Regions from separate parts of the Streptomyces sp. NBC_01537 genome, predicted to be linked through region 2. Evidence: riboswitches for the same ligand, from Rfam matches in the RefSeq annotation. Region 2 holds a riboswitch; each other region holds the start of a gene.

Region 1 (9,517 bases), 6.8 Mb from region 2:
GACCTGCTCGGTCTCGTCGTAGATCGCGGTGACCTGCGCCTTGACGGACTTCAGAGTCTGCTTGGCCGGGGCTGCCTGCGCGGCCTGGGACGAGATGGCGACGGCTGCTGCGGCGGTCGCGGTGAGCACGGTGACCCGTGTGCGACTGGCCGGCTTGGGACGACGGTGGGACGCCACGAAGGCGAGCTCCTTCTTCCTCCAGCCGCCTGCCCAAGCGCGCTTGCGCGGCGCTTCGGACCCGGCGGGACCCCCGCCACCATCCTGGCTGGATGATCGAACTCGCGGAGGTACAAGCCCTGACCCTAGTGACCATCCTGTGATCGGTTCAAATCAAAGTATGTAAAAACTCAGATGCAACGTGTTTTCTTTGCCAACATCACACGAGCAGTAACAGCCACTTGACGCTCAGTTCGCATCATGCGCCTCATAGGCGACTCACACACGCGCAAGCCGCTTCAGCAGCAGCGTGGAAGCCACCGGCCGCGCCCCCGCCTTCGCGACGCCGTCCGCCACCTCACGGTCGGCCGAAACGACCACAACGGGACGACCGGGAGGTTCCGCCCGAACCAGGCGCCGGATCAACTCGTCAGCCGTCTCACCGGCCTTGCTGAACAGCACCCGCACCCCGCGCGGCGGAGCCAGCAGCACCGGGGCGTCCAGATCCGCCCCGTCGAAGACACACGTCATCTCCGCCCCGCTCTGCGCGGCGAGCACCGACAGGCCGCCCAGCAGCCGCAACCGCTGCTTCTCCAGCGGCAGCGCCGGATACCCCGTCTTGGTGACGTTGTAGCCGTCCACGACCAGATGCGCCTGCGGCAGCGCCAGCAACTGGTCCAGCAGGGCCGGGTCATTCTCGGACAAAGCGCGCCGCGCGATGTCCTTCGGGCTGAACGCGCCCGGCTTCACCGCGTCCACCGTGTCGGCCGGCAGGATCCCCATCGTGTCGCGCGGCGGCAGCGCCAGCTCCCGGCGCAGCCCCGACGCCGCGTCAAGGACCGTGTCCAGCAGCAGCCGCAGCCGTACGTCCTCCACGCTGCGCCCCTCGCGCACCGCCCTGCGGCCCGCCTCCACCGCCGACTCGGCCTCCGCCAGCCGCGACTTCAGCCGGCGCGCCTCGCTCTCGGCGGTGGCCCGGTCGGACGCGGCGGTGGCCCTGGTCTCCTCCAGCTCGTTTTCCAGCTTGCGCAGGGCGGCCTCGGCCCGCTTCACATCACTGGACGCGCTGCGCAGCTTGCGCTGCAGCGACTCCGCCTCCTTGCGCGCGGCCTCCAGCTCACCGCGGGCCCTGACGCCCTCCGCCCGGACCTGCTCACGGGCGGCCGCCAGTTCCTCCCGCAACTGCGCCAGCTCACGGGCGGCCTCCTCGCCGGCCCGCTCCGCATGCGCACGCTGCGCTTCCTCCCCCGCCGCCGCGACCAGCTTCGACCAGCCCGGCGGGCGCAGCAGATACGCCGCCGCCGCCACATCCAGCGGATCCACCGCCGGCGGCGGCGTCCCCGCCTCCAGCGCCTCGCACAGCTCCGGCTGCGCCTCTCTCAGCCGCGCCGCGATCCGCTGCCGGAAGGCCGGATCCCCCTCCAGCGCCGTCGCCAGCGCCGTCGCCGCGAACTTCGCCCGGCGGGTCGGCGTGAAACGCGCGTACGGCCGCAGCTGCGACGGCAGCTCGGCATGCGTCAGCCCGCCGAACGCCTCCGCCGCGAGAGCCACCACCCGGTGCCGTACGCCCTCCGGGAGCGGGCGGTCCAGGGCCTCGGCGGACGGCTCGACGGACGACTCGGCAGCCGACTCAGCGGATGACTCGACGACCTCACCGCCCTCCGCACCCCGCGGGTTACCGCCGGTCCCATCCACCAGTCACTCCCGTCCACGCCGCACGACGTACGACGCCGTTCGCCGCCGTACGCCTCTATTGTCCCGCGTCCGGACGGTCGACCAGCTCGATCTGATCCAGCGCGTTGCACCAGCGGCAGCGCACCGACTCGACGGTCTCGCTGACCACCTCGGTCTCCTCGACCTTCGGCTCGCCCGCCAGGTCCAGGTGGACATACTCCACGACCCTGCTGGAACGCGTCACATCGAACCGGGTCAGATTGCCGCACAACGTGCAGCGCCAGCGGGTGGTGGCCGTCGGCATGGGAACCGGCATCGGGCAGACCTCTTTCGGACTCGGCTCTGGGTCTTGGGCGCGTTCCGGCCAACCCTAAGGCCTGGCATGCCACCCCGCTGCGGCGAGGCGGCCTATGCCCCTTAAGCCCGTTCCGTCATGATCGCTGCATGGTCATCCCGGTGTACGACAAGAACCCGGCCCGCCGCACACCCGTGGTCACTTACACCCTCATCGGGATGTGCGCCCTCGTCTTCCTCATCGGCCCCGCGTCCGGCTTCAACCCGGCCTACGGCACCGGCTACCGCCACCTGCTGTGCGAGCAGAGCGCCTACTTCGCCCACTGGGGCGTCATCCCCGACGAGCTCTGGCACGGCCGCCTCCCCAGCGGCCGCCTTTCCCTCCCCCGCCACTGCACGGCCGCGCCCTTCACCAAGTCGCCGTTCCTCTCGGTCCTCACCGCCCTGTTCGTCCACGGCAGTTGGGTGCACCTGCTCGGCAACCTGCTCTTCCTCTACGTCTTCGGCGACAACGTCGAGGCCCGCATGGGCCGTGCCCGCTTCCTCCTCTTCTACGTCGTCGCCGGCTACCTCGCCACATACGGCTTCGCCGCCGCCCACGCCGGCTCCGCCCAGACCCTCGTCGGCGCCTCCGGGGCGATCTCCGGTGTCCTCGGCGCCTACCTCTTCCTCTATCCCAAGGCCCGGGTCACCAGCCTCTTCCCGTTCCTCTTCTTCCTCCCCCTGCGCTTCCCCGCCTGGATGGTCCTGTGCTTCTGGTTCGCCCTCCAGTGGCTCGCCTCCCAGACCACCCGCTCCGGCCCCGACGTCGCCTACCTGGCCCACATCGTCGGCTTCCTCTTCGGCTTCCTCTGCACCTGGGTGTGCTTCCGCCGACCCCCTAAGCTTGAGCCCGCGCCCGCCCCGCCGGGCACGACCCAGGCCACCCAAGGAGAACCTCAGCCGTGATCACCGCGATCGTCCTCATCCAGACCAGCGTCGACCGGATCCCCGAAATCGCGGAATCCATCGCCGCCCTCGACGGCGTCAGCGAGGTCTACTCCGTCACCGGCACCTACGACCTCGTCGCCATGGTCCGGGTCGCCCGCCACGACGACCTCGCCGATGTCATCCCCGGCCGCATCAGCAAGATCCCCGGCGTCGAGGCCACGGACACCCACGTGGCGTTCCGCACCTACTCCCAGCACGACCTCGAGGCCGCGTTCTCCATCGGCCTGGACGCGTAGCGTCCCTTCAGGTCCCTGTCAGTCCTGGGCCGGAACGCAGCGGCCGTTCTCCGTGCGGTAGTTCCACTTCGCACCGTCCCGCACGAGCTCGGCGACGGCCGCCAGAAAGCGGTCGACGTGCTCATCGGGCGTACCCGCGCCGAAGGAGACCCGGATGGCGTTCAGCGAGGCGTCTCCACCACAGTCCCCGGGCTCCTGGCGGTCGTCACCGAGCAGCGTACGAACCAGCGGGTGGGCGCAGAACAGACCGTCCCGCACACCGATGCCGTATTCAGCCGACAAAGCAGCGGCGAAGTGCGAGCTGTTCCAGCCCCGCACCACGAACGAGATGACACCGACCCTCGGAGCGTCATCCCCGAAAAGCGAGAGCACCTTCACCTCGGGCACCTCCGCCAGCCCGGCCCGCACCCGCCCCACCAGCTCCTGCTCCCGCTCCACCAGCCGGTCGAACCCGGCCTCGGTCAGCGCGCGGCACGCCGAAGCGATCGAGTAGACCCCGATCACATTGGGCGAACCCGCCTCATGCCGGGCAGCCGTCTCGTGCCACTCCACATCCACGCCACCGTCACCGCGCCGCGCCACCTTCCGCGAAGCGCCGCCGCCCGCCAGATACGGCTCGGCCTCCCGCAGCCAGTCCGCCCGCCCCGCCAGCACGCCCGACCCGAAGGGCGCGTACAGCTTGTGCCCGGAGAAAGCGACCCAGTCCACATCCAGCTCGGCGACATCCACCGGGTGATGCGGCGCCAACTGCGCCGCGTCGAGCACGATCCGCGCCCCATGCGCATGCGCGGCCGCCGCCAGCTCCCGTACGGGCCAGATCTCGCCGGTGACATTCGAAGCACCCGTCACACACACCAGCGCCGGACCCGGCTCCCGCCCCGCCAGCGCCGCGTCCAGCGCGGCAACCGCCTCGCCCGGGCTGCGCGGCGCGCTCAGGTACGTGACATCCGCGTCCCGCCACGGCAGCAGCGAGGCATGGTGCTCGGTCTCGAACACGTACGCCTTCGTGCCCGCCGGAACGGCCCCGGCCAGCAGGTTCAGCGAATCCGTCGTGGACCGCGTGAACACCACCTGGTCATCCGCCCGGCACCCCAGGAACTCCGCGACCGTGACCCGGCTCTGCTCGAACAGATCCGTCGACAACTGCGACAGATACCCCGCCCCCCGGTGCACGCTGCCGTAGTACGGCGCGTAGGCGGCCACGTCGTCCCACACGCGCTGCAGCGCGGGCGCGCTGGCGGCGTAGTCCAGGGCCGCGTAGGTGACCTCGCCACCGGTCACGATCGGCACGAGGACATCCCGGCCGAGAACGGGCAGAGGCGCACAAACAGACTGGTCGACAGACATGGCGAAGCTCCTGTGGGCAAAGCGGAGAAAAACACGAAGGACGAGGATTTGGGCCGAGCGGCCCTATCGCATTCGCTTGCTCATCGGAGAACTCCCGGATCGATCCGCGCTTGCCGTGAGCCTTGCTGCTCACAGCCTGGTCATCACCCGGGGCACCCCGCCGCAGAAGGAGGGTTGCCGGACAGCGAGCCGGGGCCTTTGCGCTGTCACTCGTGACCTGACGAGAAGTATGCCACGCGCTGCCGCGCGGGCAACCGGGGCGTCCGCATCCCGGACGGCCCGCCCCTGGGGCTCCGCCCCAGACCCCGAACGCCCTCCGGGCGTGTCCTCAATCGCCGGACGGGCTCAATAGGTGCCCCACGACGGCGGGAAAGCCACCGACGAACGGGAGGGCCGGCGTCGCAGGGGTGGGGGACTCCTATCCCGGACGCCCCCTCGCGGGCGCTGCGCTGGCTTCGAGCGGCTGCGCCGGACTCCGTCCGCCGACAACGAACGGGAGGGCCAGGGTCGCAGGGGTGGGGGATTCCTATCCTGGACGCCGCCCTCGCGGGCGCTGCGCTGGCTTCGAGCGGCTGCGCCGGACTCCGTCCGCCGACAACGAACGGGAGGGCCGGGGTCGCAGGGGTGGGGGACTCCTATCCCGGACGCCGCCCTCGCGGGCGCTGCGCTGGCTTCGGACGGCTGCGCCGGACTCCGTCCGCCGACAACGAACGGGAGGGCCGGGGTCGCAGGGGTGGGGGATTCCTATCCTGGACGCCGCCCTCGCGGGCGCTGCGCTGGCTTCGAGCGGCTGCGCCGGACTCCGTCCGCCGACAACGGACGGGAGGGCCGGGGTCGCAGGGGTGGGGGTCCTGGACGCTCCGCATATTTGCGTGCGGCATGCCGGGCAAGGCTGCGAACTGCCCGTCACGCACGTAAATATGTCGGTCCAGGACCCCCACCCCGGAGGCCCCGGACCGGCACCGTCAAACCGGGCCTACGCCTGCGTGGCCGCAGCCCACCGCTCCAGCGTCTTCGCGGCCGACCCGGAGTCGATCGACTCCTTCGCCCGCTCGATCCCAGCCGCGATCTGCTCGGTGAGCGTCCCCCCGCCCGGCTCGAACGCCACAAGCGCCGCAGCCGAGTTGAGCAGCACCGCGTCCCGCACCGGACCGGCCTCGCCGGCCAGCACACGCCGCGCGACATCCGCGTTGTACTCCGCGTCGGCGCCCCGCAGTGCCTCCACCGGCACCAGCTCAATCCCCACGTCCCGCGGGTCGAAAGGCACCTGCTCGACCTCGCCGCCCCGCACGACCCACACCTGGGAGGTGGCCGTGGTGGTCAGCTCATCAAGCCCGTCGTCACCGCGGAAAACCAACGCAGACGAACCCCGCCGCGCCAGGACGCCCGCGATCAGCCCCGCCATCCGGGTGTCGAAGCACCCCACCGCGGACGAGGTGACGCGGGCGGGATTGGTCAGCGGCCCAAGCAGATTGAAGGTCGTCGGAATACCCAGATCGCGCCGCGTCGGGGCGGCGAACCGCATCGCGGGGTGGAACTTCGCCGCGAAGCAGAACGTGATGCCGACCTCCTCGGCGACCGCGGCGACCCGCGCCGGGGCCAGGTCGAGGTTGATCCCGAGCCGCTCCAGCACATCCGACGAACCGCTCGCGGAGGACGCGGCGCGGTTGCCGTGCTTGACGACCTTCACACCGGCACCGGCGATGACGATCGCGGACATGGTCGAGATGTTCACCGTCTTGGCGCGGTCGCCGCCCGTCCCGACGATGTCGACGGCCGGGCCGGGGATGTCCAGCGGCTCGGCGTGCGCGTACATCGAGTCGACGAATCCGAGCACCTCCTCCACCGTCTCGCCCTTGGCGCGCAGCGCCACCATGAAGCCGGCGATCTGCGCGTCCGTCGCCTCACCGTTCATGACCCGGTCCATCGCCCACGCCGTGTCGGCCGCGTTCAGGTCCTGTCCGGACAACAGCGCGCTCAACAGGTCGGGCCAGTTCATGAACCGCTCCTCGGTCGTAGGTCTTGGTACCTGCGAAGCCTATCCATGCCGGGGCACGGGAAAGGGCCCCGTCCATTCGATGGACGAGGCCCTTCCCGGTGGCGTAGCTCAGCGGTCAGTGATGACCGTGACCGCTCTGGATCTCCTTGAACTCCTCCGCGTCCGGCTTGGGGATCTGCGTCCCCTCGCCGTAGAGGCCCTGCGAGAGCTTCGTACGGAGCTTGGTGATCCGTCCGGCCTTCCGCTCGACGCCGTTCTTGTCGACCGTGGGGCCGATTTCGAGCGGCTTGGGCTGCTCGTGAGCGGTGAGCGTGTGCAGCGCGCCCTGCGGGAGCGGCTCGTGGATCTCGATGAACTCACCGTGCGGGAGCCGCTTGATGATGCCGGTCTCGCGGCCGTGCAGCACCTTGTCGCGGTCGCGCCGCTGCAACCCGAGGCACCAGCGCTTGGTGACGACGAAGACGATCACCGGGATCACGAAGACACCGATCCGGACGAACCAGGTGATCGTGTTGATCGACAGGTGGAAGCGGGTCGCGAAGATGTCGTTGCCGCCACCCAGCAGCAGCACGCAGTAGACAGCGATCCACGCCGCACCGATGCCCGTACGGACCGGCTTGTTGCGCGGGCGGTCCAGCAGGTGGTGCTCACGCTTGTCGCCGGTGGCCCAGGACTCGATGAACGGCCAGGCGCCCATGAAGGCCATGACGAGCGGGAAGACCGTCAGCGGGATGAACACACCCAACTGGAGGGTGTGGCCCCAGGCGTTGATCTCCCAGCCCGGCATGACGCGGATCAGGCCTTCGGCGAAGCCCATGTACCAGTCTGGCTGGGCGTCGGTGGAGACCTGGTCCGGCCGGTACGGCCCGTAGGACCAGACCGGGTTGACGGAGACCAGCGCGGAGATGGCCGCGATGACGCCGAAGACCAGGAAGAAGAAGCCGCCGGCCTTGGCCATGTACACCGGGAGCAGCGGCATGCCGACGACGTTCTTGTTGGTCTTGCCGGGACCGGCGAACTGGGTGTGCTTGTGGTAGAAGACCAGGATCAGGTGGGCCACCAGCAGGCCCAGCATGATGCCCGGGATCAGCAGCACGTGGATCGTGTAGAACCGCGGCACGATGTCGTGGCCGGGGAACTCGCCGCCGAAGAGGAAGAACGAGATGTACGTGCCCACGATCGGCACGGACAGCACGGCACCCTCCATGAACCGGATACCGGTACCCGACAGCAGGTCGTCGGGGAGCGAGTAGCCGAGGAAGCCGTCGAAGAAGCCGAGGAACAGCAGCAGGAAGCCGAAGAGGTAGTTGATCTCGCGCGGCTTGCGGAAGGCGCCGGTGAAGAAGACGCGGAACATGTGGACGAACATGCCCGCGACGAAGACCAGCGCCGCCCAGTGGTGGATCTGCCGCATGAGCAGGCCGCCGCGGACGTCGAAGCTGATGTGCAGCGTCGAGGCGTAGGCGTCGGACATCTTGATGCCCTGCAGCGGCGCGTACACGCCGTCGTAGGTCACCTCGCTCATGCTCGGGTGGAAGAACAGCGTCAGATAGACACCCGTGAGGATGACGATGATGAAGCTGTAGAGGCAGATCTCGCCGAGCATGAAGGACCAGTGGTCCGGGAAGATCTTGCGCATGTTGGCCTTGGCCAGGCTGTAGATGCCCAGCCGGCCGTCGGCCCAGTCGGCGACGCGCTCACCCGCGGGTGCCTTGCCGCGCGGCTTGGCGCCGGCGCTCTCAGTCGTGGTAGCCATCAGCCACGCTCCCAGAAGCTCGGGCCCACGGGCTCCGCGAAGTCGCCGAGCGCTTCGAGGTAACCCTCGTCATTCACGCTGATCCGCAGCTGCGGCAGGGCGTGGCCGGCCGGGCCGAAGATCACCCGGGCACCGTCGGACAGGTCGAACGTCGACTGGTGGCACGGGCACAGCACGTGGTGCGTCTGCTGCTCGTAGAGACTGATCGGACAGCCGACGTGGGTGCAGATCTTGGAGTACGCGAGGATGCCCTGGTGGGCCCACTCACGCGCCTGCTTGTCCTTGATGTTCTCCGGGGCGATCCGGACGATCATCAGAGCCGCCTTGGCGATCTGCTCCTGGTAGTCCTCCTGCTCCTGCTCCAGGCCCTCGGGCACGGCGAAGGTGAGGGAACCGACCTGGACGTCCTCGGGACGCAGCGGCTTGTTGGTGTTCTGGTTGATCAGCAGCTTGCCCTTGGCCCACAGGGTGTGCCGGAGCTTGTCCTCCGGCAGCGGCCCCAGGTCGCGGAGCAGTACGACGCCGGAGAGCGGCACCAGGGCCAGCGCGCCGAACATCGTGTTGCGGATCAGCTTGCGACGGCCGAGCTGGCTCTCCCGGGCACCGTCCGCGAAGTCGGCCAGAACCTGGGCCTTGACCTCGGGCTCGGCCTCGATCGGGTGGCGCTCGGCGGGCATCTCGACATCGGACATCAGGGTGCGGGCCCAGTGGACCGCGCCCGCGCCGATGGCGAAGAGGGCTACGCCGAGCGTCATGCCGAGGGAGAAGTTCAGTGCGCTGATGTGCCCGATCGGCCAGATGTAGACGATCTGGTCGACCGGGAAGATCACAAAGCTGGCGATGAAGGCGACAGTGGCCAGCATCGACAGGGTGAACAGCAGCGCCACGGTCCGCTCGGAACTCCGGGCGGCCTTCTCGTCGATGTCCTGACGACGTGGCTGGTGCGGCGGCAGGCCGGGATCCGCGAACGGATTCTCCGCCAGCTCGCCCGCGTGAGCATCCCGCTCACTTGGCAGGGTTTCTTCTGACATGTCCTTGCTCACGACTTCTTGGCCTTGGTGGTGT
Region 2 (9,517 bases):
AATCCTTGTCCACTGAACACAGATCATGAGCAGTGTGTTCCCGCTCTCCCTCCGGGCCCGGAATCCGCTGGAAGGCCGGGTGGGCGCTCAGCCGCCGCAGGTACGACCGGAGGCGGTCGCGGCCGGCGATGCGCCGCTGGGTGTCGGCGTCGGCGTCCGCGTGGGCGAGGGCGACCCACACGTCCACGTCCGCGGCGGTCAGTGTCCCGCCCAGCATGTAGGGCCCCGAGGCCAGTTGGGCGTCCAGCAGATCCAGCGCCGTGTCCTGGAGGAGGCCCCCGTCGAGGAGCTCGCGGATGGCGTCGATGTCGGAGGCCAGGCCGTCGGGCCGCAGCCGTGGCGCAGCGGTGTCGTCCGGGGCGGCGAAGTGCAGGGCGAGGTCGTCGAGGATGTCGGGCGTGTGGTTGCTGACGACCCGTCCGCTCCACCGGTCGCACAGCGCGGGTACGGTCAGCGGACCGTCGTAGTGGTGACGGGTGGTCTCGTAGGCCGTGCGCAGAGCCGCCGCCGCGAGCGCGTCGCAGGCGCCCGCCGGGTCGGACAGGACCGTGGTGCCGACCGAGTCCTCCAGCCCGAGCAGGCCGAGGGTGATGGAGACCCGCAGCGAGAGCGGACAGCCGGGCGAGAGATACAGGTGGTAGCGGTGCGGCGCGGGGTAGAAACCGAGGCTCGGACCGGCACCGATCCGGTCGCGGAAGCGCAGGGAGGTGAAAGTCTCGGACATGGCTCTCTCCATGGGTGCGGTAGTTGCGGACCGTTCGGACCCTTCGGATCAGACGGTCGGAGAGCAGCCGTTGCGGAGACGGAGCAGATCGATGTGGCGGCGCCTGGTCAGCAAACGCGGGCGCGGCAGCGGCGTCGGCGTCGGCTGGAAGTCATGCGATGTCCTGGGCATCTGCGCCGGTCCCGTCCTCGGGCCTCGCGGGACGCGAGACCGCACTTGCCCCACCGCACCGGCGGGACCTGGTCGTCACCCGGGGCACCCCGTCGCGGTGGAAGGGTTGCCTGTCAGCGGGCCGGGGCCGATGACCCACCGAGCAGAGGTTCCTGCCCGGCGAGCGCTGACAATCGTGACCGTCGTCCATCAGTGTGAGCGCGGCCCGATGGACGGTCAAGAAGGCATCGCGGCTGAGACGGCGTTGACTTTTCGCCCGTTACCGCCCTACGGTTCGGCGCAGAACGGTCATGAGTGTCAGCGACAAGCCCTGGCTTGCTGACCGGCAACCCTCGCATCGCGGTGGGGTGCCCCAGGTGACGACCCGGCCGAAGGACATTCGGTAAGCGCGAGGCCCCACGGGGCGGAATGGCGATGGTGACGGCGATGTACGCAGGTCCCGGGATGGCCGCATGGCGGCGTCACGGCCGCGTCGCGGCGTACCTGGCCCGCCACATCGACCTGCTCCGTGTCAGCAGCGCACTCTGTACGACCCGCCGCAGCGCCCTCTGTCAGGGCTGACGGCCTCCTGACGCACGCCTTCGGCGTCGTCCTCGTCCTCCTCCCGCCCGATCCTGTTACGGCGTGCTCTCCCACGCCCGGGCATCCCCCTCCGCCGTGCCGTGGTCCTCCCGGCGGCCGGAATGTTCGCGTTCTCTGGAGTTCTCCATGAGTGAGCCCCTTGTCTCCGTCGTGCCTTCCGGCACGACCCTGCCCCCGCCGCGGCCGCTGTCGGCCCAGCGCGTGATTCCGCTGCGGCATCCGGGACGGTGGGTCGCCACCGCTGTCGTACTGGTCGTGGTCGCCCAGATCGCGCACGGGCTGGTCACCAACCCGTTCTACCAATGGGACCGGTTCCAGTACTGGTTCGTCCGCCCGGTGATCGTGGACGGCCTGCTCATCACCCTTGAGGTGACGGCGTACAGCGCTGTGCTGGGCCTGTTGGGCGGCATCCTGCTCGCGCTGGCGAGGCTCTCCAGGAGTCCGGTGCTGCGCGCGGTGAGCTGGATCTACATCTGGCTGTTCCGCTCGGTGCCGCTGATCGTGGTGCTGCTGTTTCTCTACAACTTCAGTGCGCTGTATCACACGTTGAGTCTCGGAGTGCCGTTCGGACCCGCCTTCGTGCACTTCGACGAGTCCCGGCTGGCCACCGACATGGTGGTGGCGGTCATCGGACTGAGCCTCAACGAGGCCGCCTACGCCGCCGAGGTCGTACGGGCCGGCATCCTCTCCGTCGACCAGGGCCAGCACGAGGCGGCCGCCGCCCTCGGCCTGCCCAGGCGCTACCAGTTCACCCGGATCGTCTTCCCCCAGTCCCTGCGGGCCGTCATCCCCTCCTACGTCAACCAGTTGATCGGCCTGGTCAAGAGCACCTCGCTGGTCTTCTACGTCTCGCTGCTCGACCTGTTCGGCTCCGTACAGAGCATGGGCAGCACCTATCCCGGCGACATCGTGCCGCTGCTGCTGGTCGCCACCGTCTGGTACGTGATCCTCACCAGCGTCGTCTCGGTCGTCCAGTTCTACGTGGAGCGGTACTACTCGCGCGGCGCGCTGCGCACCGTACCGCCGACCCCGCTGCAGAAGCTGCGGGCCGCCGTGAGTGCCCTGCGGGCCCGGGTTCAGAGGGAGACGGCGATATGACCACCGAGATACGCCCGGCGGCGGTCGAGGTCCATGACGTCCACAAGTGGTACGGCGCCCACCGGGTGCTCGACGGCGTCGATCTGACGGTGCAGCCCGGACAGGTCACGGTGATCCTGGGGCCGTCCGGCTCGGGCAAGTCCACGCTGCTGCGGGTGATCAACCACCTGGAGAAGCCGGAGGTCGGCTATGTCAGCCTCAACGGCGAGCTGATCGGCGTACGCCGGCACGGGGAACGGCTCAAGGAGCTGAGCGAGCGGGCGATCCTGAGCCAGCGCAGCCGGATCGGCTTCGTCTTCCAGAACTTCAACCTCTTCCCGCACCTCACGGTGCTGGACAACGTGGCCGCCGCGCCCGTGGCGACCGGCCTGCTCAGCAAGCCCGAGGCGCAGAAGCAGGCGCGCACCCTGCTGGAGCGCGTGGGGCTGGCCGGCAAGGCCGGTGTCTACCCGAGGCAGTTGTCCGGCGGCCAGCAGCAGCGGGTGGCCATCGCCCGCGCCCTCGCCCTGCGGCCGGGGGTCATCCTCTTCGACGAACCCACCTCGGCGCTGGACCCCGAACTCGTCGGCGAGGTCCTGGCCGTCATCAAGGACCTGGCCACCAGCGGCACCACCCTGATCATCGTCACCCATGAGATCGGCTTCGCCCGCGAGGTCGCCGACCGGATCGTCTTCATCGACGGCGGCCGAATCCTCGAAGAGGGCCCGCCCGGCGACGTACTGGACAACCCACAGCACCCCCGGACCAGGGAATTCCTCAGCAAGGTCCTCTGACCGCGCGCCCCCACCCCCCCCCTTCACCTCACCCCACCCTGCTCAACCACCGAACAAGGACACAGCCATGCCCAGCTTCCGCAGCAGAATCATCCGCAGCCTGTCCGCAGGCACCGCGCTCACCACGCTCGCCATCGGCCTCGCCGCCTGCGGGAACAGCAATGCCTCCACCGACGTGGCCGCCAAATCCGCAGGCGTGGTCACCGTGGGCGCACTGTCCAACGGGGCCGCCAAGCAGACCGATCTCAAGGTCTCCGAGGTCGCGTCGATCAGCTCCGAGCTGCCGGTCTCGGTGGCCAAGAGCGGCCAACTGGTCATCGGCGTCGGCGCCCTGCCCGCCGGCTTCCCGCCCCTGGCCTACATCGGCAGTGACCAGAAGACCCTCACCGGCGCCGAGCCCGACTTCGGCCGCCTGGTCGCGGCCGTCCTCGGGCTCAAGCCCGTGGTGAAGAACTCGACCTGGGAGAACCTCTTCGTCGGGATCGACAGCGGCAAGACCGATGTCGGCTTCTCCAACATCACCGACACCGAGGAGCGCAAGAAGAAGTACGAGTTCGCCTCCTACCGGCAGGACAACCTGGCCTTCGAGGTCCTGAAGTCCAGCACCTGGAACTTCGACGGCGACTACAAGAACCTGGCGGGCAAGACGGTCGCGGTGGGCGCCGGCACCAACCAGGAGAAGATCCTTCTGGAGTGGCAGGCGAAGCTCAAGAAGGAGGGCAAGAAGCTGACCGTCAAGTACTACCCGGACAACAACGGCGTTCGCCTGGCCCTGTCCAGCGGGAAGATCGACGCCTACTTCGGCCCCAACCCCGGCATCGCCTACCAGATCACCCAGGACGCCAAGACCACCCACCCCACCCGCAACGCGGGCAAGTTCTCCGGCGCGGGCGCGTCCCTGCAGGGTCTCATCGCCGCCACCGCGAAGAAGGACAGCGGGCTGGCCAAGCCGGTCGCCGACGCGATCAACTACCTGATCAAGAACGGCCAGTACGCGAAGTGGCTGGCCGCCTGGAACCTGTCCAACGAGGCCGTCAGCACCTCCGAGGTCAACCCTGCCGGCCTGCCGCTCAGCAACTCCTGACCGCAGGAAGGGATCCCGCCTCCGTGGCACGCCACATCGCCGTCGGAGGCGGGGTCATGGGTCCACCACGGAACCTCACGGACGGAGATCCGCGCCCGCCATGTCCACCAGCGTCCACCAGCCCCAGCCCCAGCCCCAGCCCCAGCCCCAGAGCGCAGCCGCACCGCACGTCCTCGACAACCCGGCCTGGGCCGCGCTCACCGGTCCGCACTCCCGGTTCGCCGAGCGGGTCGGCCGCGCCGCCCGCTACCCCACGGACGTCTCCCCGTTCACTGCCCTCGCCGACGCGGCCGATCCGCGCGCCTGGGACGACCTCGCCGCCCTGGTCGGACCGGACGCAATCACCCCGGTCACCGGAACACCGCTGCCACCGCCCGACGGATGGCAGACCGTGGAGACCGGACAGGGCGTGCAGCTGGTCGACACCACGCTGCGCGCCGAACCCGACCCCGAGGCGATTCCGCTCGGCCCCAGCGACGTACCCGAGATCCTGGATCTGATCGCCCGCACCAAACCGGGCCCCTTCCTGCCCCGCACCATCGAACTCGGCACCTACCTCGGCATCCGGCGGGACGGCCGGCTCATCGCCATGGCCGGTGAGCGCCTGCGCCCGCCCGGCTGGACGGAGATCAGCGCGGTCTGCACCGATCCCGGGTATCGCGGCCAGGGTCTGGCCACCCGGCTGGTCCGAGCGGTCGCGTCAGGTATCAGGGAACGCGGGGACACCCCCTTCCTGCACGCCTCCGCCGCGAACACCGGCGCCATCCGGCTCTACGAGTCCATCGGCTTCACGCTTCGCCGCCGCTCGACGTTCCTGCTGATCCGCACTCCGGGCAGCCGGGCGGCAACCTTTTCGTCTCCTGCGGCCACTGAGAAGCATGAGGGCAACTAGGCGGGCCGCGCGGAACCGTAGGCGCAGGCTCGGGCTGATGATGGGCACTCCCTTGGCGCTGATCGCCGCGGGACTTCTCGCCTGGCTGGTCATGGGGTTCCTCCCCGACCGCAAGGCCGATGCCGGGCAGGCCGTGGCCACGCCCGTCGCCGCCACCGAAGTCATCGCGCCGACCGTGACAGCGTCACCGACCGCGGAAGGGTCCCCGACCACGTCGGCGTCCCCGACCGCGTCGGGCTCGCGGACCGCGTCGGCCGCTGCGACCACCGCCCCGGCGCGGCCGTCGGCCACGGGCAAGGCGCGGACGGCGTCCGCCGCGGCACCGCTGGCGGGACGGATCCGGCCCAAGGTCGCCTACCGGGGGGTCGCCACCTTCTACGACGCCGGGACCGGCGACGGCGCCTGCCTGTACGGCCCCACCGATGACCTCATGGTCGCGGCGATGAACACCACCGACTACGAGTCGTCCAAGGCCTGCGGGGCGTATGTGCTCGTCCGCGCGGCCAGCGGCGCTTCCGTCACGGTCCGGATCGTCAACGAATGCCCATCGCCCTGCGCACCCGGGCAGCTCGACCTCAGCGCACAGGCCTTCGCCAAACTCGCCGCCCCCTCGGCCGGCCGGATCGCGGTCACCTGGAGCCTGCTGAGCCCCGGCACGTCCGACACGATCTCGATCCGGTACAAGACCGGGTCCAGCCGCTACTGGTGCGGTATCCAGGTGATCGGCCACCGCAATCCGATGGCACGGCTGGAGGTCAGCGCCGGCGGCAGCTGGCGTCAGCTGCCCCGCACGGACTACAACTACTTCCTCTCCGAGGACGGCAGCGGGTGCGGCGGCTCGATCAGGATCACCGACATCTACGGGGAACGACTGACCATCAGCGGGATCGCAGTGCAGCCGAATGTGGTGCAACCGACCCGGGTCCAGTTCGCCCGGCACTGACCTTCGCACGTAACGCAGTGTGATTGATCTGCTCCTCACGAGTCGCATCAATCGGAAATAATCGCCCAGAATGCATTACGGAACGTGACGAAATCGATTTCGCTACAAGTTCCGAAATTATTCGTGATGGCTCCGGCATGCCGCCGAAACACACCATTCATACCGTCACTATCGGCCGCATAGGACTCATCGGACTCATCGGCCGCATTAGGTCCATAGCGCCTTCATGTGACAGGAGCCCCGAGTGTCCAACCTCTCCAGACGCGGTGCCCTACGGCTGACCGGCGGCATAGCCCTCCTCGGCAGCCTCGCTCTGGCGGGCTGTGGCCGCAGCGATGAAACCGCCGCGACAGCCACCGCCAAGCCCGTCGACAGCTCCCCGGCCACAGGCACCGTCAGTGTCTGGGCCGCCCAGGGCGACGCCGATGTGCTCGACAAGGTCATCAAGCCCTTCAAGGCGGCGAACCCCGGCCTCGACGTGAAGTTCACGCTGATCCCGAACGCCGACTACTACACCAAGCTCCAGTCGGCGATCGCGGCGGGCAAGGGGCCCGATGTCGCCCAGTTCTTCCCCGAGTCGCAGGCGCAGTTCCTCGATCCGTCGATCCTCCGGCCCGTTCCGGACGGCCTCGTCGACCCGGACAGCTTCTTCAAGAGCCTGTGGGACGCCGGTGTGGTCAAGGACGTCGCCTACACGGTGCCCTGGTACGCGTACACCTACGCGCTCGTCTACCGCTCCGACCTGGCCAAGAAGGCGGGCGTCGAGGCGCCGAAGACGTGGGACGAGATGGTGCCGTTCTTCAAGGCGCTCCAGGGCGCCGGTGCCGCGCACGGCCTCGGGGCAGACATCGGCTGGGACATCTTCAACGGCCAGGACGCCGCGATGTACGCCTGGCAGGCGGGCGGCTCGCTGCTGTCCTCGGCCGGCAAGTGGACGCTCGACACGCCGGCGATGACCGACGCGATCAAGTACAACGCGTCGTTCTACACCTCGGGGATCGCCGACACCGCCGGGCCCACCTTCCTCGACGCGCAGCCGTACTTCGTCTCCGGCAAGACCGCCACGATGATCACAGGCCCGTGGGTCGTCGGCCAGCTCGACACCGCCGCGAAGAAGACCGGCTGGACGGCGTCCCACGTCGCCACCGCGCCGCTGCCGGCCGGATCCTCGGGCAGCACCTCCTTCTCCGCGGGAGGCAGTTGGGGGGTGCTCACCGGCAGCGCCAACGCGGACGCGTCCTGGAAACTCATTCGCTACATCTCCAGCCCGAGCACCCAGGTCTCGCAGTACAAGGCGTACAGCTCGCTGCCGGCGGTTGTTTCCGCCTGGGACGACACCGCCATCAAGGGCCAGCCGCTGCTGGACGCCTTCCTGACGCAGCTGAAGAACACCCGGTCGTTCCCGCAGGTCAGCACCTGGCCGCAGGTCGCGACCCGGCTGGGCAAGGAGATGGAGGCCGTGGCCAAGGGCAAGGAGACCGCCGCGAAGGCCGCCTCGAACCTCCAGGCGTACGCCGAGAGCCTCGGCACGGGTGCGGAGTGATCCGCGGATGACCGTAACCGTCCTCCCGGGGGCGCCGCGCAGAGCGCGTCGTCCCCGGGGCGCCCGGCGAACGGCTGTCGCCTGGCTGTTCCTGGCGCCGTTCACCGTCGTGTTCCTGGTCTACACGGCGATCCCCACCGTCGCCGCGCTCGCGTTCAGCCTCACCGATCTGCGGGGCGCGGACCTGCGTCATCCCTTCGCGGTGGACTTCACCGGACTGGAGAACTATCTCCGCCTGTTCCAGGACCAGAGCTTCCTGCGGGACATCCTCAACACCGCCGTCTTCGTGGCCGTCGGCGTGCCGCTGACCATGGGGATCGGACTCGCGCTGGCCCTCGTGCTGAACTCCGGCATCCGCCGGCTGCGCGGTGTGTTCCGCACGGTCTTCTTCGCACCGGTCGTCACGAACGTCGTGGCGGTCGCGCTGATCTGGCAGTACGCCTTCAACACGAACGGCACCGTCAACAAGGTGCTCGGCGCCGTCGGCTTCGCCGGGCCGAACTGGCTGGACGACCCGAATCTGACCATGCCGGTGGTCATCCTGCTCGGCGTCTGGCGCAACTTCGGCACCGCGATGGTGCTGTTCCTCGCCGGCCTGCAGGCGATTCCGCAGGACGTGTACGAGGCCGCCTCCCTCGACGGGGCAGGCCGGTGGCGGCAGCTGAGGCACATCACCCTGCCGCTGCTGCGGCCCAGCACCCTCATGGTGTCGGTGCTGCTGACCGTCTTCTACCTCCAGGTCTTCGACGAGCCGTACCTGCTCACCAACGGCGGCCCGCTGGGCTCCACCGAATCGGTGGCGCTGTACACCTACCACCAGTTCGGGGTCGGCGAGTTCGGCATGTCCTCGGCGGCGTCCTTCGTGACGCTCGTGCTCGTGATGCTGGTGAGCGCCGTCCAGTTCCGGCTGCTCAGGCCCCGCGCATGACCGCCCTCGCCGCGTCGTCGGAGGACGCCCACATGACCACCGCCGACCGGATCGCGGTACGCCGCCGCCGGTCCGTCTCCCGGCCCCTGCTGTACGGCGCGCTGGTGCTGTGCGCGCTGCTCACGCTGCTCCCGTTCCTCTGGGTGATCAGCGGCTCGCTGCGCAGCCTCGACGAGATCCGCTCCGACCCCGGTGCCTGGCTCCCGCACCACCTCACCTTCGACAACTTCGAGCGGCTGTTCAGGACCGAGGGCTTCGGCCGGTTCCTGGTCAACAGCATCGTGGTCGCGGTCATGGTGGTGGCCGGCAACATCGTGGCGGCGTCGGCCGCCGGCTACGCGCTCGCGAAGCTCGACTTCGCGGGCAGGCGGATCGCCTTCGCCGCGGTGATGGGCGCGATGATGGTGCCGCTCACCACGGTGTTCGTCACGCAGTTCGTGATCACGGTCGACCTGGGCCTGGCGGACACCCTCACCGGTATCGCGCTGCCGAGCCTGGCGCTGCCGTTGTCGGTCTTCATCATGCGGCAGTACGCGATGTCGATCCCCGACGAACTGCTCGAAGCGGCCCGGATCGACGGCGCGGGCGAGTTCCGGATCTTCTTCGGGATCTTCCTCCCGCTGGCCGGGCCCGCGGTCGCCACGATCACGATCATGTCGTTCCTCAATGCGTGGAACAACTTCCTCTGGCCGCTCATCGTCGCCCAGAGCATGTCCGGCTACACACTGCCGGTGGGCCTGGCCGCGACCAGCCAGGCGGCGGCGCACGTCACCGACTAC
Region 3 (9,517 bases), 4.9 Mb from region 2:
CCGACGGCGTAGGGCGTACGCCCGGAGGCGGCGATGCCGACGACCGTGTCGTCCGGGGTCAGCTCGATCCGGTCGAGGTCGGCGGCGGCCAGGGCGGGGCTGTCCTCGGCGCCTTCGGCGGAGGTGACCAGGGCGGAGGGCCCGCCCGCGATCAGCCCGACGACCTGCCCGGGGGCGGTGTTGAAGGTGGGCGGGCACTCGCTGGCGTCCAGGACGCCGAGGCGCCCGGCGGTGCCGGCGCCCGCGTAGATGAGCCGCCCGCCACGGGCCATCCGTGCCGCGATGGCGTCGATCGCCGCGGCGATGGCGGGCAGCTGCGCGGCGACGGCGGCCGGGACGGCGGCGTCCTCGGCGTTCATGAGGCGGGCGATGTCGAGCGTGGGCCGCTGGTCGACGTCGGCGAGCTCGGGGCGGTGGGCCTCGGTGGTCAGGGCGGCGAAGTCGGTCACGTAGCGAAAGCTAGCCCTGACGGCGTTGCGCAACAATGGCGACATGGATCCGGACGACCTCGGCAACCTCGCGAACCTCGAAACGGCCCTGCACGCCGCGCGCGCACTCATCCTCGCCGACCTCGCGGCGGCCGATGTCGCCGACGCCGAGGTGGTCTCCCTGGTCGAGGACGCCGTCGCGCAGCGCCGCTGGTGGGTCGAGCAGTGGCCCGAGGGCGTGGGCTTCGTCGCGGGGCTCGTTGCGCAGGACGTGCAGGACGCCCTACTGGAGCGGTACGGCCGCTGGCCGCTGTGCCCCCGGTGCGACGAAAACCCGCATGCGCTTGCCGTGGAACCCGAGCTCGGCCCGGACCCGCACTGGGTCTGCGAGGCGTCCGGGGCCGCGCTCGCGCCGGTCGGCTCCCTGAAGGCGACCCTGTAAGGCCATGGCCGTCTACATAGACCCGCCGACCTGGCCCGGCCACGGCCGCATGTGGTCGCACCTGGTCAGCGACAGCTCGTTCGACGAGCTGCACGCCTTCGCCGCCCGCATCGGCGCTCCGCCCCGCGCCTTCGAGCGCGACCACTACGACCTCCCGGCCGAGCACTATGCCGCCGCCGTCGCCCAGGGCGCCATCGAGGTCGGCAGCAAGGAGCTGCTGCGCAGGCTCACCGAGGCGGGGCTTCGCCGCCCCAAGCACCGGCGCCGCTGAGCAGGGCCAGCTCGGTGTCGAGGTTGTGGCGGGCCGCCCGTTCCCAGCGCTCGTGGCCCGCCGGGGTACGGAACAGCCTGGGCAGGGCGAGCAGTTGCCGCAGCACATCGGCCCGGCCGGTGCGGAACAGCTCGTCCGGCACGAAGCCGTACTCCTCGCGGACGGCGGCCGCGTAGGCGGCGTACGCGGCCGGGGAACCGGCGAGCACCGCGAGGTCGGCGTCGCACAGCACCTCGCCGTTGCGGTCGCCGTCGGCCGGGTCGTGGGTGACGGTCAGCCGGACGAGGCGGACGACCTCGGCCGTGGTGGCGGCGGGGACACCGGCCTCGGGGAGGGCTCGCTCGGCCAGCGCCGCGCTGCGCTCCTCGTTCTCGGAGCGGTCGGGGCGGTAGACGGCGTCGTGGAACCAGGCGGCGAGACGGACGGCGTCCGGGTCGTCGGCGTGGGCGGCCAGCTCGTCGATGCGGTCCAGGACCGCGACCAGGTGATCGGTGGTGTGGTACCGGCGCTGCGGCTCGGCCCAGCGGGCGAGCAGATCGGCGGCGTAGGGGGCCGGATCCGCGTCCTGGGTCTGGGCGCGGCGCAGCAGCTCGGACCAACGGGTCAGGAGGGTGGCAGCCATGCGGCCATTGTGGCAGGCTGGCAACATGTCTAGACCAATTTTCGAGGTGATCGCGCTCGGCGTCGTCGATGCCGTCGCGGCGGAATCCGGCGGCGCCGACCGCCTTGAGCTGGTCAGCGGCATGTCCGCCGGCGGGCTCACCCCCTCCCGGGAGACCTTCGCGGCAGTACGGGCGGCTGTCCGCATCCCCATCCGGGTGATGCTGCGGGCCCGCGACGGCTACGAGGCGGACGACCTGGACGGGCTCTGCGCCCGGGCGGCGGCCCTGCGGAGCGAAGGCGCGGACGAATTCGTCCTCGGCTTCCTCGACCCGTCCTCCGACGGGCCCGACCTCAAGGCCGTCCACGCCCTGCTCGACGCCACCGGCCCCGGCTCCCGCTGGACCTTCCACCGCGCCATCGACCACACCCCCGACCGGGCAGCCCTGCGGGCAGCCCTCCGCGGCTCCCCCGGCCTCGACACGTACCTCACCGCGGGATCGGCGGCCGGCGTCGACGCCGGCCTGCCCGTCCTTCTCGACGAAGCCGCGCTCCCGCCCGGCGAACCCCGCCTCCTGGTCGGCGGCGGCCTGCGGGCCGACCACCTTCCCGCGCTGCTCGCGGGCGGCGTCGACGCCTTCCACGTCGGCGGCGCGGTGCGGCCCGCGGGCTGGGCGGGGCCGGTCGACGCGGCGGCGGTGCGGGCGTGGCGGGACCTGCTCGACGCGCCGGTGGGGGTGGCGTAGGGCCGGGGCTCCGCCCCGGACCCTCCCCCAAGCACTTCGTGCAGGGGGTACCCCACTCCTCGAACGCCGGAGAGGCTGGGAGTCCTACGCGAGGACTCGCAGCTGCTCCGGCGCGAACGCGCTGAGCTCGCCCACCCGCCCGCCCAGAACCTTCGCGGCCCACTCCGGGTCACCGAGCAGCGCGCGCCCGACCGCGACAAGGTCGAACTCGTCGCGCTCAAGCCGGTCCAGCAGGTCGTCAATCGTGGCGACAGCCGCCGACTCGCCCGCGAAGCCGCGCAGGAAGTCGTTGTCGAGCCCGACGGACCCGACCGTGATGGTCGGCTTGCCGGTGAGCTTCTTGGTCCAGCCCGCGAGGTTCAGCTCGGAGCCGGAGCCGTCGAACTCGGGGAGCCAGAAGCGGCGCTGGGAGGCGTGGAAGGCGTCGACGCCGGCGTCGGCGAGCGGTGTGAGGATGGCGGCGAGGTCGTCGGGGGTCTCGGCGATGCGCGCGTCGTAGTTCTCGGACTTCCACTGGGAGAAGCGGAAGAGGACGGGGAAGTCCGGGGAGACGGCCGCACGCACGGCGGCGACGATCTCGGTGGCGAAGCGCGTACGGGAGCCGAGGTCGCCGCCGTAGCCGTCCGTACGGCGGTTCGTGCCGGCCCAGAGGAACTCGTCGATGAGGTAGCCGTGGGCGCCGTGCAGCTCGACGCCGTCGAAGCCGGCGCGCTCGGCGGCGGCAGCGGCGTCGGCGAAGGCCTGGATGACGTCGTCGAGGTCGGCCTGGGTCATGGCGTGGCCCGCGCCCTCCGTGCCGTCGAGGGCGATGCCGGAGGGGCCGACCGGGGGTGCGGTCACGATGGGCGGGTCACCGGCCTTGCGGGCCATGCCGACGTGCCAGAGCTGGGGCATGATCGTGCCGCCGGCGGCGTGGACGGCGTCCGCGACCCGGGCCCATCCGGCGAGGGACTCCTCGCCGTGGAAGCGGGGGACGCTGTCGCTCTGGCCGGCCGAGGGGTGGTCGACGTACGTCCCCTCGGTGATGATCAGGCCGACCCCGGCGGCCGCGCGGCGGGCGTAGTACGAGGCGACGTCCTCGCCGGGCACTCCGCCGGGCGAGAACTGCCGGGTCATCGGCGCCATCACGATCCGGTTGGGGACGGTGGTCCGGCCCAGGGTGAAGGGTCGGGACAGGACCTCGGCGGCACGGGTTGTCACGGCGGGAGTCTCCTTGGTTAGGGGCAGGCGCTTCCCAGCTCAACCGTCCGCCCACGTAAGTACATTCCCGCGCACACACCCGAGGGCGGCACCCCCGCGATGGGGGTGCCGCCCTCGGTCAGGTACTGCTGGTACCTCCGATCCGCGAACGGATCAGAAGTCCATGTCGCCGCCCGGCATGCCGCCACCGGCGCCCGCACCGGCACCGGCCTTCTCGGGCTTGTCGGCGATGACGGCCTCGGTGGTGAGGAAGAGCGCGGCGATGGAGGCCGCGTTCTGCAGCGCGGAGCGCGTGACCTTGGCCGGGTCGATGATGCCCGCGGCAATGAGGTCGACGTACTCGCCGGTCGCGGCGTTGAGGCCGTGACCCGGGGTCAGGTTGCGGACCTTCTCCACAACGACGCCGCCCTCAAGGCCGGCGTTGACCGCGATCTGCTTCAGCGGGGCCTCAAGGGCGATGCGCACGGCGTTGGCGCCGGTCGCCTCGTCACCCTCGAGCTCCAGCTTCTCGAACACCGAGGACGCCTGGATGAGAGCGACGCCACCACCGGCGACGATGCCCTCCTCGACGGCGGCCTTGGCGTTGCGCACCGCGTCCTCGATGCGGTGCTTGCGCTCCTTGAGCTCGACCTCGGTCGCGGCGCCGGCCTTGATGACGGCCACGCCGCCGGCCAGCTTCGCGAGGCGCTCCTGGAGCTTCTCGCGGTCGTAGTCCGAGTCGCTGTTCTCGATCTCGGCACGGATCTGGTTGACCCGGCCCGCGACCTGCTCGCTGTCGCCGGCGCCGTCCACGATCGTGGTCTCGTCCTTGGTGATGACGACCTTGCGGGCGTGGCCGAGCAGGTCGATGCCCGCGTTCTCCAGCTTGAGGCCGACCTCCTCGGAGATGACGGTGCCACCGGTGAGGATGGCGATGTCACCGAGCATGGCCTTGCGGCGGTCGCCGAAGCCCGGGGCCTTGACGGCCACGGACTTGAAGGTGCCACGGATCTTGTTGACGACCAGGGTCGACAGGGCCTCGCCCTCGACGTCCTCGGCGATGATCAGCAGCGGCTTGCCGGACTGCATGACCTTCTCCAGCAGCGGGAGCAGGTCCTTCACCGAGGAGATCTTGGAGTTGACGATCAGGATGTACGGGTCGTCGAAGGACGTCTCCATACGCTCCAGGTCGGTGGCGAAGTACGCCGAGATGTAGCCCTTGTCGAAGCGCATGCCCTCGGTGAGCTCAAGCTCCAGCCCGAAGGTCTGCGACTCCTCGACGGTGATGACGCCTTCCTTGCCGACCTTGTCCATCGCCTCGGCGATGAGCTCGCCGATCTGCGGGTCGGCGGCGGAGATGGAGGCGGTCGAAGCGATCTGCTCCTTGGTCTCCACGTCCTTGGCCTGGTCGAGCAGGGCGGCGGAGACGGCCTCGACGGCCTTCTCGATGCCACGCTTGAGGGCCATCGGGTTGGCGCCGGCCGCCACGTTGCGCAGGCCCTCGCGGACCAGTGCCTGGGCGAGAACGGTCGCGGTGGTCGTACCGTCACCGGCGACGTCGTCCGTCTTCTTGGCGACTTCCTTGACCAGCTCGGCGCCGATCTTCTCGTACGGGTCCTCGAGCTCGATCTCCTTGGCGATGGAAACACCATCGTTGGTGATCGTGGGGGCGCCCCACTTCTTCTCGAGGACGACGTTGCGGCCCTTGGGGCCGAGGGTGACCTTGACGGCGTCGGCGAGCTGGTTCATCCCGCGCTCGAGACCGCGCCGTGCCTCCTCGTCGAACGCGATGATCTTGGCCATGTGAAGTGGTCCTCCCGGACGGGGTGGATTGCTCCGGACCGCGCTGGCGCCCGCGACGGACGGCCTGTCTCCCACCGGTCTCTTACCGGCGGTCGAGCGGGCCTCACCTGACCCGATCCGTGTCGTTCCTTCGATGCTTCAATCAGCACTCTCAACATCAGAGTGCTAACGCTAATGATTAGCACTCGACCCCCGAGAGTGCAAGCGGTTCGGGCCGGGGCGAGGCAGGGCCGGACGCGGAAGGGCCCGCATCCTGGTGGATGCGGGCCCTCCTGCGTGTGAGCGTGTCTGGTTGGCCGATGCCGCCCCGGTCAGACGGCGAGACGGACCATGTCCGCCTGCGGCCCTTTCTGACCCTGCGAGATCTCGAACTCGACCCGCTGGCCTTCTTCGAGGGTGCGATAACCGTCCATCTGAATCGCGCTGTAGTGCACGAAGACGTCCGCACCACCGTCGACCGCGATGAAGCCGTACCCCTTCTCCGCGTTGAACCATTTGACGGTGCCCTGAGCCATCCCTAACTCCCCTATTACTGGCCCTTCGCAGGACCGCACCTCGCGGACCCGGGTCAGACCTCACCCCCTACAGCCCAGGGGGCGTGCGCCGGAACGCGTCGACCGCCGCCGAATGTATCTGCCTGACTGCCCTCTGCAACAGGTCAATCGGACGAGAATTCTGGGCATGTTCGAACGGAAAAAGGGGATGAATTAAGGGGAATCCGGGTCAAGTCGGACTGGACATAAGTAGCCAACGCGACAATCGTCGCGCTAATTTGGCGATAAATCGCTGTCCATCGAACGGCGCGGAATTGAGTTGCGCGGGATTCCAGGGCAACTGTACCGCCATTCAACTACCGCTCAGCACACAGGTGCCCCGTCCTCCCCACGGAGGACGGGGCACCTGCGCGGGCTTCGTCAGCCTCCGGCGACCGCCGGGATGATCGAGACGCTCGCGCCGTCCGCGACCGCCGTCAGCAGGCCCTCGGAGAAGCGGACGTCGTCGTCGTTCACGTACACGTTCACGAAGCGGCGCAGCTTGCCCGTGTCGTCCAGCACGCGGGCGGAGATGCCCGGGTGGTTCTTCTCCAGCGACTCGATGACCTCGGCCAGGGTCGCGCCGTCGGCCGGCACCTCGGCCTTTCCGTCGGTGTACGTACGAAGGATGGTCGGGATGCGTACGGAAGCGCTCATGATTCGGGGTTCACCTTCAGTCGGTGCAGGCGGTCAGTGGGAATCAGTGGGCCAGACCCGCCGCGCGGAACGCGTCCACGCTGGGCTTGATCGTCGCTGTCGGGCCGGTCGTCTCGGCGACGGCGTCGAGCGTCTTCAGGCCGTCGCCGGTGTTCAGGACGACCGTCTCGGCGGCCGGGTCCAGCTGGCCGTTCTCGATCAGCTTCTTCAGGACGCCGACCGTCACCCCGCCCGCCGTCTCGGCGAAGATGCCCTCGGTCCGGGCCAGCAGCTTGATCGCGTCCACGCACTGCTCGTCGGTGACGTCCTCGACCGCGCCGCCCGTGCGGCGGGCGATGTCGAGCACGTACGGGCCGTCGGCCGGGTTGCCGATCGCAAGCGACTTGGCGATGGTCTTCGGCTTCTGCGGGCGTACGACATCGTGCCCGGCCTTGAAGGCGGTGGAGACCGGCGAGCAGCCCTCGGCCTGGGCGCCGTAGATCTTGTAGGGCTTGTCGGCGACCAGCCCTAGCTTGATCAGCTCCTGCAGGCCCTTGTCGATCTTCGTGAGCTGGGAGCCGGAGGCGATCGGGATCACGATGTTGTCCGGGAGCCGCCAGCCGAGCTGCTCGCAGATCTCGTACGCGAGCGTCTTGGAGCCCTCGCCGTAGTAGGGGCGCAGATTGACGTTGACGAAGCCCCAGCCCTCGCCGATCGGGTCGCCGATCAGCTCGCTGCAGAAGCGGTTGACGTCGTCGTAGTTGCCCTCGATGCCGACCAGCTCGCCGCCGTAGACCGCGGCCATGACGACCTTGCCCGCCTCCAGGTCGTGCGGGATGAAGACGCACGAGCGGAATCCGGCGCGAGCGGCGGCGGCGCCGACCGCGCCCGCCAGGTTGCCGGTGGAGGAGCAGGACAAGGTGGTGAGGCCGAAGGTGCGGGCGGCCTCCAGGGCGATGGCGACGACCCGGTCCTTGAAGGAGTGGGTCGGGTTGCCGGAGTCGTCCTTGATGTGCAGGCCGCCGGTGATGCCCAGCTCGCGGGCCAGGTTGTCGGCCTTGACCAGCTTGGTGAAGCCGGGGTTGAGGTTCGGCTTGTCCGCCACGTCCGCCGGGACGGGCAGCAGGGGCGCGTAACGCCAGATGTTGTTCGGCCCGGCCTCGATCTGCTTGCGCAGGGACTCCGGGTCGCCGGTCGGGAGGTCGTACGCCACTTCGAGCGGCCCGAAACACTCCTCGCAGGCGAAGACCGGCGTCAGCGGGAAGCGCGTGCCGCACTCGCGACAGGACAGCGCGGCGGCGGGCCCGAAGGCGGAGGGGGTGGTGACAGCGGTTTCGATGGTCTGCGCAGCCATGGAGGCGAGGCCCTTTCTCCTCATCTTCCCCGCGGCGCATTTCGCCGCGAGACGGAATTGGCACCGTCCCCACCTGGACCTCGCGTGCGCGGTCGGCGGGAGGGTTGCCGGGGCTTCAACGGGCCGTTCCCTCTGCCCCTCTGGATGAGCGGTATGGCGGGTGGTGTAGCGTCCCCGCATTTGTGGTCGTGCGTCGTGACATGTGCCGTGTCGTCCGCCGTGCTCAAACGTAACAAACGCTGATCATCGCGGACATACGATGGTCATGTCTCGTGTTCAAGACTGTAACCGACGACCCCGAACCTGGTCATAGGTAGTCCGTCCATCGAGACAGATGTGACAGGCCGCCCTGCCGGAGGGGGGACATCTCCGACAGAACGGAGCCGCACGTGCTCGACGAGGTAGCCCGCTGGTTGCAGCGCAGGTCGTGGTCAGCAGACCGCCGGCCGATTTCCGCACTTCTCGCCGCCAAACGCTCGGCCGGCCCGAGCGGGACGGTGAGCGTCGTCCTGCCCGCGCTCAACGAGCAAGCCACCGTCGGGGCCATCGTGGAAACGATTCGCCGCGAGCTCATGAGTGATGCCGTACCGCTCGTCGACGAGCTGGTGGTGATGGATTCCGGCTCCACGGACCGCACCGCCGCCATCGCCGAGGCCGCCGGCGCGACCGTCGTCCACCGCGACTCGATACTCCCCCGGCTGCCGGCCCTGCCCGGCAAGGGCGAGGTCCTGTGGCGCTCCCTGCTGGCCACCAGCGGCGAGATAGTCGCCTTCGTCGACTCCGACCTGCGCGACTTCGACTCCCGCTTCGTCTCCGGCATCATCGGGCCGCTCCTGACCGACCCCGGCGTCCAGCTGGTCAAGGCCATGTACGACCGCCCCCTGGAAACCGGCGGCACGGTGGTTCCGGCCGGCGGCGGCCGGGTCACCGAGCTGGTCGCCAGGCCCCTGCTCAACATGCACTGGCCCCAGCTCGCCGGCTTCGTCCAGCCCCTCGGCGGCGAGTACGCCGCCCGGCGCTCACTCCTTGAGCAGCTCCCCTTCCCCGTCGGCTACGGCGTCGAGATCGGCATGCTCATCGACTCCCTCAACACCGTCGGGCTCGACGCCCTCGCCCAGGTCGACGTCGGCGTCCGCCACCACCGCCACCAGGACAGCCAGGCCCTGGGCCGGATGGCCGCCACGATTTACCGCACGGCTCAGCTCCGGCTCGCCCGTGGGCACCTCGTGCGGCCCGTCCTCACCCAGTTCGACCGCGACGAGGACGGCTTCACCCCCCGCGTCCACGACGTCGCGACGGAGGAGCGTCCGCCGATGCTCACCGTCCCGGAATACGCCAAGCGCAAGGCGGCGTAGTGGGCGCCCGCCTGCCCCCAGCCCTTGCCGGGTTGTGGGCAGGCGTTCCGCACGGCGAGCGCAGCGAGGTGGGGGTCCCCCCACGCGAAGCTGTGGGGGAGGGTGGGCACAACCCGGCCACGGACGCAAGGCCGCCCACGCACGGCCTGCCCCCGACCCCGATGGATGAT

The links. Region 2 has a riboswitch for S-adenosylmethionine ahead of OG607_RS03410 (amino acid ABC transporter permease). Riboswitches for the same ligand answer to the same signal wherever they lie in the genome.
Positions count from the first base shown of each region.
Region 1: another riboswitch for S-adenosylmethionine. It lies ahead of OG607_RS34525 (aminotransferase class V-fold PLP-dependent enzyme); the one in region 2 lies ahead of OG607_RS03410 (amino acid ABC transporter permease).
Region 3: another riboswitch for S-adenosylmethionine. It lies ahead of thrC (threonine synthase); the one in region 2 lies ahead of OG607_RS03410 (amino acid ABC transporter permease).

Region 1 is NZ_CP109392.1:7,491,526-7,501,042, reverse strand. It holds gene OG607_RS34550 (NlpC/P60 family protein) at 1-177, opposite strand, end outside; gene OG607_RS34545 (NYN domain-containing protein) at 436-1,746, opposite strand; gene OG607_RS34540 (hypothetical protein) at 1,907-2,146, opposite strand; gene OG607_RS34535 (rhomboid family intramembrane serine protease) at 2,275-3,072, shown strand; gene OG607_RS34530 (Lrp/AsnC family transcriptional regulator) at 3,069-3,350, shown strand; gene OG607_RS34525 (aminotransferase class V-fold PLP-dependent enzyme) at 3,369-4,697, opposite strand; SAM riboswitch class IV at 4,799-4,915, opposite strand; gene trpD (anthranilate phosphoribosyltransferase) at 5,674-6,696, opposite strand; gene OG607_RS34515 (cytochrome bc complex cytochrome b subunit) at 6,812-8,452, opposite strand; gene OG607_RS34510 (Rieske 2Fe-2S domain-containing protein) at 8,452-9,483, opposite strand; gene OG607_RS34505 (c-type cytochrome) at 9,492-9,517, opposite strand, start outside.
Region 2 is NZ_CP109392.1:668,387-677,903, reverse strand. It holds gene OG607_RS03415 (glutathione S-transferase C-terminal domain-containing protein) at 1-724, opposite strand, end outside; SAM riboswitch class IV at 932-1,076, opposite strand; SAM riboswitch class IV at 1,182-1,290, shown strand; gene OG607_RS03410 (amino acid ABC transporter permease) at 1,604-2,575, shown strand; gene OG607_RS03405 (amino acid ABC transporter ATP-binding protein) at 2,572-3,348, shown strand; gene OG607_RS03400 (ABC transporter substrate-binding protein) at 3,416-4,432, shown strand; gene OG607_RS03395 (GNAT family N-acetyltransferase) at 4,533-5,324, shown strand; gene OG607_RS03390 (expansin EXLX1 family cellulose-binding protein) at 5,362-6,267, shown strand; gene OG607_RS03385 (extracellular solute-binding protein) at 6,512-7,810, shown strand; gene OG607_RS03380 (carbohydrate ABC transporter permease) at 7,818-8,738, shown strand; gene OG607_RS03375 (carbohydrate ABC transporter permease) at 8,735-9,517, shown strand, end outside.
Region 3 is NZ_CP109392.1:5,578,419-5,587,935, reverse strand. It holds gene murQ (N-acetylmuramic acid 6-phosphate etherase) at 1-494, opposite strand, end outside; gene OG607_RS25845 (hypothetical protein) at 493-870, shown strand; gene OG607_RS25840 (DUF4031 domain-containing protein) at 875-1,141, shown strand; gene OG607_RS25835 (hypothetical protein) at 1,098-1,763, opposite strand; gene OG607_RS25830 (copper homeostasis protein CutC) at 1,789-2,487, shown strand; gene OG607_RS25825 (NADH:flavin oxidoreductase) at 2,572-3,687, opposite strand; gene groL (chaperonin GroEL) at 3,841-5,469, opposite strand; gene OG607_RS25815 (cold-shock protein) at 5,781-5,984, opposite strand; gene OG607_RS25810 (ubiquitin-like small modifier protein 1) at 6,384-6,659, opposite strand; gene thrC (threonine synthase) at 6,703-7,992, opposite strand; SAM riboswitch class I at 8,010-8,143, opposite strand; gene OG607_RS25800 (glucosyl-3-phosphoglycerate synthase) at 8,382-9,347, shown strand.